One region of the Rhizobium sp. BT-226 genome, then DNA from elsewhere that is predicted to be linked to it. Evidence: riboswitches for the same ligand, from Rfam matches in the RefSeq annotation. Region 1 holds a riboswitch; the other holds the start of a gene.

Evidence for each region. Region 1 has a riboswitch for thiamine pyrophosphate ahead of thiM (hydroxyethylthiazole kinase). Riboswitches for the same ligand answer to the same signal wherever they lie in the genome.
Region 2: another riboswitch for thiamine pyrophosphate. It lies ahead of OIU37_RS26420 (Ykof family thiamine-binding protein); the one in region 1 lies ahead of thiM (hydroxyethylthiazole kinase).

Annotation. Positions count from the first base shown of each region.
Region 1 is NZ_JAOYTI010000005.1:133,101-137,509, reverse strand. Features, by position in the region: gene OIU37_RS27705 (acetamidase/formamidase family protein) at 1-582, shown strand, start outside; gene OIU37_RS27700 (ABC transporter ATP-binding protein) at 579-2,267, shown strand; TPP riboswitch at 2,427-2,523, shown strand; gene thiM (hydroxyethylthiazole kinase) at 2,574-3,377, shown strand; gene thiE (thiamine phosphate synthase) at 3,374-4,009, shown strand; gene thiD (bifunctional hydroxymethylpyrimidine kinase/phosphomethylpyrimidine kinase) at 4,006-4,409, shown strand, end outside.
Region 2 is NZ_JAOYTI010000004.1:392,680-397,088, reverse strand. Features, by position in the region: gene OIU37_RS26440 (helix-turn-helix transcriptional regulator) at 1-203, opposite strand, end outside; gene OIU37_RS26435 (SDR family NAD(P)-dependent oxidoreductase) at 306-1,076, opposite strand; gene soxR (redox-sensitive transcriptional activator SoxR) at 1,188-1,652, opposite strand; gene OIU37_RS26425 (NADPH-dependent FMN reductase) at 1,736-2,311, shown strand; TPP riboswitch at 2,474-2,587, shown strand; gene OIU37_RS26420 (Ykof family thiamine-binding protein) at 2,578-3,186, shown strand; gene OIU37_RS26415 (ABC transporter permease) at 3,198-4,004, shown strand; gene OIU37_RS26410 (ABC transporter ATP-binding protein) at 4,001-4,409, shown strand, end outside.

The sequences.
Region 1 (4,409 bases):
ACCAGCATGGTGCCCGCCCTTTACGGCCCGGGCGGCCGCGTGCCGCTGAAGCCTTTTGCCGGCACGATCGGTGTCGCACCAGCCGAGCCCGGCACCCACTCCGTCGTCCCCCCACGTCGCGTCGGCGGCAACATGGACATCCGCGACCTGACGGCGGGGGTGACGCTCTATCTGCCCGTCGAGGTCGACGGCGCGCTGTTTTCGATCGGGGATACCCATGCCGCCCAGGGCGATGGCGAAGTCTGCGGCACGGCGATCGAAAGCCAGATGAACGTCGAAGCGACGATCGAGCTCGTCAAGGACGCCAAGCTGCAGACGCCGCGCTTCACCACGACCGAACCGGTGACCCGCCACCTCGACGGCGCCGGCTACGAGGTGACGACAGGCATCGGCCCTGACCTGATGACCGGCGCACGCGAAAGCGTCATGCGGATGATCGATCTTCTCGGCGCCGAACACGGCATGAGCGCCGTCGATGCCTATCTGCTCTGCTCGGTCTGCGGCGATCTCCGCATCAGCGAGATCGTCGACCAGCCGAACTGGGTGGTCTCCTTCTACTTCCCGAGGATCGTGTTCGCGTGAACGAAGCCATGCCCGCCGCAGCACCGGTGCTCAGCCTTCGCAAGCTGAGCGTCGATGCCCGCACCCCCGAAGGCCGCAAGCCGGTGCTCCAGGATGTCAGCTTCGAGCTTGCAAGCGGCGAAACGCTCTGCATTGCCGGCGAATCCGGCTCCGGCAAGTCGGTCACCTCGTTGTCGATCATGGGGCTCTTGCCGAAAGCCTCGCTGCGGGTCGCCTCCGGCAGCGTGCTGCTTGGCGAGCGCGACCTGCTCAAGCTTTCCGACCGGGCGATGCGCAGCGTGCGCGGCGGCGATATCGCCATGGTGTTCCAGGAGCCGATGACCTCGCTGAACCCGGTCATGTCGGTCGGCAACCAGCTGACGGAGGCAATCCGCGCGCACCAGGGCAGCGAGAATGCCGAGGCGGTGGCGCTGAAGATGCTCGACGCCGTGCAGATCACCGAGCCGGCCCGGCGGTTGAAGCAATATCCGCACGAGCTGTCCGGCGGCATGCGCCAGCGGGTAATGATCGCCATGGCGCTCTCCTGCCGGCCGAAGGTGCTGATCGCCGACGAGCCGACGACGGCACTCGACGTCACCGTGCAGGCGCAGATCCTCAGGCTGATGCGCGAGTTGAAGCGCGAATTCGGCGCCTCGATCATCCTCATTACCCACGACATGGGCGTCGTCGCCGAAATGGCCGATCGCGTCGTCATCATGCAGAATGGCAGGATCGTCGAGCAGGGAACGGCGCTCGCCATCTTCCAGCGGCCGAAGGAGGCCTATACGCAGCAATTGCTGGCCGCCGTCCCGCGGCTCGGCGCGCTTGCCGGCACCGACCGTCCGCCGCGCATCACCCAGCGCGCCGTCGAGACGCTGCATCCGGACCGCACGCCGGTGCTGAATGTGCGCGACCTCACCGTCACCTATGGCAACGCCGCAAGCCGGTTTTTCAAGGGCAAGCCGCCAGTTGCAGCCGTCGATGGCGTTTCCTTGGATATCTTGCCGGGTGAAACGCTCGGCCTCGTCGGCGAAAGCGGCTCCGGCAAATCGACGACGGGCAAGGCCGTGCTCGGTCTCATCCCCTTCAAGGGCAATGTCCTGATCGACGGCCGCAATATTGCCGGCCTCAGCCAGCGCGAGATGCGGCCCGTGCGCCGCTCGGCGCAGATGATCTTCCAGGATCCCTATGCCTCGCTCGACCCGCGCATGGCCGTCGGCAAAGCGATCGGCGAACCGATGGTCATTCACGGCATCAGCAACCATAGTGAACGGCAGGACCGCGTCGCCGAACTGCTGCGCCGGGTCGGCCTGACGCCTGATGCGGCAACGCGCTATCCGCACGAATTTTCAGGCGGCCAGCGCCAGCGCATCTGCATCGCCCGAGCGCTGGCACTGGAGCCGAAGCTGATCGTCGCCGACGAGAGCGTCGCAGCGCTTGACGTCTCCGTCCGTGCCCGGGTGCTCGACCTGCTGCTCGAACTGCAGGAAACGATGGGGCTCGCCTATCTCTTCATCTCCCACGACATGGCCGTCGTCGAGCGCATGTCCCACAACGTCGCCGTCATGCGCGCCGGCCGCATTATCGAAACCGGCACGCGGCGGGATATCTTCGAGAACCCGAGGAATGACTACACCCACGCGCTGATCGCCGCGGTTCCGATCCCCGATCCGGAGGTCTATCGCGGCAAGGAAGTGCATGCGTGACTGAAGGACTGAGACATGACTAAAATGTCGCGAAGGAGGATGTCGGCGGCGGTTGGCCAGATCGTCGGCTGATCGCCTTTCTCAAATCGTCGACAATCGTTGCGCCGCGTCGATCATTTTCGGGATGACATCACCTCCGTTCTCTGCGAAAAGAATCGCGATGAGAGACAGGGGCGTTCGTCGACAGACGGGCTGAGAAGCACCCTTCGAACCTGAACCGGATAATGCCGGCGGAGGGAGTCGCTCGGGGCCGCGGCACTGCCCGCACGAACCGCCCCGTGCCCGCCCCCGCCTGAAAGGGGCCATATGCAGACCAGGACCACACCAGGAGCTATGCTGAAGGCGATGCGCGAGAAGCCGCCGCTCGTTCAGTGCATCACCAATTACGTCGCCATGAACATCGCCGCAAATGTGCTGCTTGCCGCCGGCGCCTCCCCCGCCATGGTGCATGCCGCTGAAGAAGCCGGCGAATTCGCCGGGATCGCCAGTGCTGTGACAATCAATATCGGCACGCTGTCGACGCAATGGATCGACGGCATGCAGGCGGCGGCGAAGGCTGCGACGTCAACCGGCAAGCCCTGGGTGCTCGATCCCGTCGCGCATTATGCGACGGCTTTCCGCCGCAATGCGGTCGCCGATCTCCTAGCGCTGCGTCCGACCATCATCCGCGGCAACGCTTCCGAAATCATCGCGCTGGCCGGCGGAGAGAGCCGCGGCCAGGGCGTCGACAGCCGCGACCCGGTCGAGCAGGCGGAAAGTTCGGCGCGATGGCTCGCCGAGCGTCAGCGAGCGGTGGTTGCCGTTACCGGCGCCGTGGATTTCGTCACCGACGGCGAGCGGGCCGTGCGCATCGAAGGCGGATCAGCTCTGATGCCTCAAGTCACCGCGCTCGGCTGCTCGCTCACCTGCCTCGTCGGCGCCTTTGCCGCGACGGCACCAGAGGATATCTTCGGCGCGACGATCGCAGCACTTGCAACCTTCGCCATCGCCGGCGAGGAGGCCGCCCTTGGGGCGGCCGGGCCTGGGTCCTTCTCCTGGCGCTTCCTCGATGCGCTGGCTGCGCTCGACGCCGAAACGCTTGACGCCAGGGCAAGGATATCAGCCGCATGAAGGCTTTCGACCTTTCGCTCTATCTCGTCCTCGACCCCGATCTCTGCGCCGGGATCGGCATGGTGGAGACCGCACGCCTTGCCGTTGCCGGCGGCGCGACCATGGTGCAGCTGCGCGACAAACATGCCGGCACCATCAGGATGATCGAGACCGGCCGCGCCTTGAAACAGGCGCTGGATGGGACCGGCGCCCTCCTCATCATCAACGATGATGTCGAGGCGGCAATCGCCATCGGCGCCGACGGCCTGCATATCGGCCAGGAGGATATGGATGCGCGCAAAGCGCGGGCGATGGTCGGTGCCGAGATGATCCTCGGCCTGTCGGTCGAGAGCGAGGTGCTTGCTAACGCCGTCGATCCTGATCTCATCAATTACACCGGCGTCGGGCCGGTGTTTGCGACACCGACCAAGGCCGATCACAAGCAGCCGATCGGCTTTGACGGCCTTGCAAGGCTGGTAAAGGCCTCGCCGGTGCCATCGGTCGCGATCGGCGGGCTCAAGGTGGATCATGTCGCCGAGGTGTTTGCCGCAGGCGCCAGGGGGCTTGCCGTCGTCTCCGCCATCTGCGGCACGCCGGATCCCGAAGCGGCCACGCGCCGCATCGCCGCAGAAATCCGAAAGGCTCGCGCATGATCCGCAACGTTCTCTCGATCGCCGGCTCCGATCCCTCCGGCGGCGCCGGCATCCAGGCCGATCTCAAGGCCTTTTCCGCCCGCGGCGTCTACGGCATGGCGGTGCTGACCGCGCTGACGGCGCAGAACACGCAAGGGGTCAGCGGCGTGCATCTGGTGCCGCCGCAATTCGTCGCCGACCAGATCAATGCCGTCTTTGCCGATGTCCGCGTCGATGCCGTCAAGATCGGCATGATCGCCAATGCCGGCATCGCCGACGCTGTTGCCGGCGCGCTGGCTGACCACCGCGACATTCCGATCGTCATCGACCCTGTCATGATCGCCAAGGGTGGTGCCGCCCTGCTCGCGCCCGAAGCGGTCGACGTGCTGACCCGCCGGCTGCTGCCGCTTGCCACGCTTCT
Region 2 (4,409 bases), on a different contig from region 1:
TGCTGCGAGACCATTGCCTGCTGTATGCCGAGGATATTTTCGATTTCACTCACCGTCCGCTCCTCGTTCGCCAGTATGCAGAGGATCAGAAGCCGGGTCTGGTGCGCTAGCGCTTTCAGCAGATCGCTCGCTTCATGGGCTTTTCCAGCGAGTGTGTGCAATTCGTGGCCGGTCATCCCCGGCTTGGGTTTGGGCAACGGCATTCGGTATCTCGGAAGGACGGCGATGAGGTAGATCAGCACAATAGCATATTCGCAGAAGCGAATTGGTCAAAATGAAGAAATGTCAAAAAAGGTCCAAGTAAATCAGCAGATAAGCTGACCGCCATTGATCTCGATCACCTGTCCGGTGATGTAACCCGAGAGGGCGGGAGCCGCCAGGAACAGATAGGCGGGAGCACAATCCTCCGCCGTGCCGAGCCGCTGCAGGGGGATGGACTTTCTCGTCTGCTCCAGCTTTTCGCGGGAGGAATAGCGCTCATGGAAATCCGTCTCGATCGTTCCTGGCGACACGCAATTGACGCGGATTCCGTCCGGTGCAAGCTCACGGGCAAGCGCCTTGGAATAGGTCGCAACGAAGGCTTTCGAGGCCGAATAGATCGAAGAGCCGGGGCTGCCGCCGGTCAGCGCCGAAATCGAAACCGTGTTGACGATGGCTGCGCCTTCAGCCGCCTTCAATGCCGGCAACAACGCCCGCGTCAGCGCCACGACCGATGTCTGGTTGAGCCGCACGACCGCCTCATATTCTGCGTCGGTGAGCGTGGCAGCGGGAAAACGGCCAAGCATGGTGCCGGCATTGTTGACGAGCACATCGACCTTATCAAAGAAGGCGAGAGCATCCTCGGCAAATTGCGCTGCCCCACCGACCGCGGAGAAATCGGCATTAAGCAGCAGCGCCCGTCTTTCGGATTCAGCCGTCAGCAGGAAATCCGGCAGGTCGCGTCCCGGCTTGCGCCCGGTATGGACGATCACCTTCGCGCCGCAGTCCAGGAACTGCCGGGCCACTTCAAGGCCGATGCCGCGGCCGGCGCCAGTCACTACGACATTGCGATTTTCGAACAGTCTGGGATGGAACACGAAGCCGTCCTCCTCGCGGACAGTGCCGCCGGTTGTGTCATTCGCCCTTAACATATGAGCGCGCCGACTGAAAGAAAGGCGCGTATCGATCTTTCCTGGTGAGGACAGGGGTTAGTTTTCGGTCTCCAGAAGCCGCGCGCCCGGCCCTTCCTTGCCGAGCCGGTCGCAGGGATTGCGCAACGGACAGCTTTCGATCGACAGGCAGCCGCAGCCGATGCAGCCGGTCAGACGGTCGCGCAGCAGGCTAAGCCGCCTGATTCGCGCGTCGAGATCATCCTTCCACAGCGCCGACAGCGTCTGCCAATCGGCGACGGTCGGCGTGCGCCCCTGCGGCAGGGACTCGAACGCCGCCTGGATCTCCGAAAGCGGAATGCCGACACGCTGCGCCACCTTGATGATGCCGAGCCGGCGAAGCACATCGCGCCCATAGCGCCGTTGATTGCCGCGGGAGCGGATGCTCGAGATCAGCCCCTTGGTCTCGTAAAAATGCAGCGCCGAGACGGCCAGGCCGCTGCGCTCCGCCACTTCGCCGACAGTCAGGAGCTTGCCGAGCGGCGTTGCCGGAATTGTATCCATTGCCTCTTGACCTCAAGATTAGTTGAGGTTTTATAAGCCTTGCTCCAGCAATCGTAAAGCCCAATCGCGAGAAGGAGCGGCGCATGAAAACATCCATCAGGCTGGCGGTGATCTACGGAAGCACAAGAAAGGGCCGCATCTGCGACCGGGTGGTCAAATGGCTGACGCAGGAGCTCGTCCGCTTCCCGCAATTCGATATCGACATCATCGATCCACTGGATTTTGCGCTGCCGCCCGACCGTGACATGGCGCACCCCGAAATCGACAGGCTCGCCGGGCGGCTCGGCACGGCCGACGCCTTCATCATCGTCACGCCGGAATACAATCACAGCTTCAGCGCCGCGTTGAAATCGACCATCGATCTGTTTTTCGAGCCCTGGCAGGGCAAGCCGGTCGCCTTTGTTTCCTATGGCGGCATCTCCGGTGGCTTGCGCGCGGTCGAGCAATTACGGCTCGTCTTTGCGGAACTCCACGCCGTCACCGTCCGCGATTCGGTCAGCTTTTCCGCGCCATGGAGCCGCTTCGACGTCGCCGGACGGCTTGACGATCCGAGCGACGCTCTGCACACGCTCGACCGGATGATGGCGCGGCTGGAATGGTGGACGCGGGCGCTCATTGCCGCGCGCGGTGATCATCCCTACGCCGATATCGCCGCTTGAGACGAAGGGCTCCGGTTCCGTTCCCGGCAGGTACGGAACCTTTGGGAACACCCGGGCAGATCCTCCGCCCGGGTGTTTTCCGTCACATCCGGTTCATTCCGGCCGCACGGACGGGATCGCAATTTTGCGGTTGCGGGGAGAAAACCCCGGTGATAGTTTCCGCGCAAATAACAGGGGAGCTCCGTATTGCCGGGGCTGAGATGTGAGGCGCAAGCCTCTGGACCCTTCAAAGCTGATCTGGGTAATGCCAGCGGAGCGAGGTTCAGATGTTCTCAGGCGCACAAGTGTCACTCTATCCGATGTCCGACAATTTCGTCGGCATCATTCTCGATGCCGTCAAGGCGCTGGATCCCTATCGCGACCGGCTGCGCATCGAGATCGACGACATCTCCACACTGCTGGTCGGCCCGCCTGACATTCTCTTCGCCGCCATGCACGATCTTTTCGTCGCCGCCGCAAAAACCGGCGAGCATTGCGTATTGTCCACTGCTGTTTCACGCGGCTGCCCGGGCGAGCCCGACGACGCCATCTGCGGCAGCAACCCCTCCCTTGGCCAGGCAGAACCGCTTGCCGATCGTATAACAGCCGCACTTGCCGCCGTTGAAACCACCGCCGAGACCGGGCAGCCGACCGCTGCGCAATTCTCGCTCTACGTCATGGGAATCGGCAGCCATATGGACGAGATCTATGGCTGCATCGACTTTCTGAAACGTTCCGGCACCTTCGACCGCGCCAAGAATTTCTGCACCAGGCTTTCTGGCGATGCCGGCGCCGTCTTCGCAACCATTCGCGAGGCCTTCTATCGCTTCGGCGACCCCGACGGGCATGTGACCCTCGACATCACGATGTCTGCCAATAGCCCGACGAAAGCGTGAATCGAACGCCGATGACACCGTCACCACCATTGGTTTCGCGCCTTGCCGCGCTTCGCGCGGCTCTCTACCGGGGAATACCTGCCTTACTCGCCGGCTGCGTCTTCTTGGCAGCATGGGAACTCTATGTCGATCTTTCCGGCATCAAACCTTCCATCCTGCCGGCGCCGTCACGCATCGTCATTCAGGGCTGGCTGAACCGCGAGGCGCTGATATCAAACACCTGGCCGACGCTCGGCGCGACAGTCGGCGGTTTCGCGCTGTCGCTAGCCTTCGCCTTCGTCTCATCGATCCTTATGGATTTCATGCCCTTCATGCGCCGGGCATTGCTGCCGATCTTCATCGCCAGCCAGACCCTGCCGCTGGTGGCGATCGCGCCCCTCGTCGTCCTCTGGTTCGGCTTCGGCCTGTTGCCGAAGGTCCTGCTGGTGGCGCTCGTCACCTTCTTTCCGCTGCTCGTCGCCTTGCTGCAGGGCTATGAATCGACCGACCGCGACATCGCCGAATTGCTGAATTCGATGAAGGCGAGCCGCTGGCGCATTTTCCGCCTGGCCCGGCTTCCCTCCTCGCTGCCCTATTTCTTCGCCGGCCTCAGGATCTCGATCACCTATGCTGTCGTCGGCGCGATCTTTGCCGAATATGCCGGCGCCGCCCGCGGCCTCGGCATTTATATTCTCAACGCCAAGAACAATTTCCGTCCCGATCTCGTGCTCGCCGCCGTCGTCGTCAGCGCCGTGCTGACACTCTGCCTGTTCGGGCTGACGCTGATGATCCAGCGCCTCGTCATGCCTTGGCAACCATCCGGAGAGCGGCGCCGATGAGCGATGCAATGGTTGAACTGCGCAACATCTCGAAATCCTTCGACGGCATGAGGGTGCTGGGCGATATTTCGCTCGCTGTCGCAGACGGCGAGTTCGTTTCGATCGTCGGCCCGTCCGGCTCCGGAAAATCGACGGTGTTGCGACTGCTGACACAGGCGCTTCGACCCGATTCCGGCGCCATGCTTTTCAAGGGCGCGCCGCTGGAACAGGCGCCGCATTCCTTCGCCTTCATGCCGCAGCGCGATGCGCTGATGCCCTGGCGCCGGATCATCGACAATGCGGCACTCGGCCTCGAGGTGAAGGGCATGAGCCGCCGCGCGGCCCGCGCCACTGTGGCGCCTTTGTTCGAGAGCTTCGGCCTTGCCGGCTTCGAACACCACTATCCCTCCGAACTGTCCGGCGGCA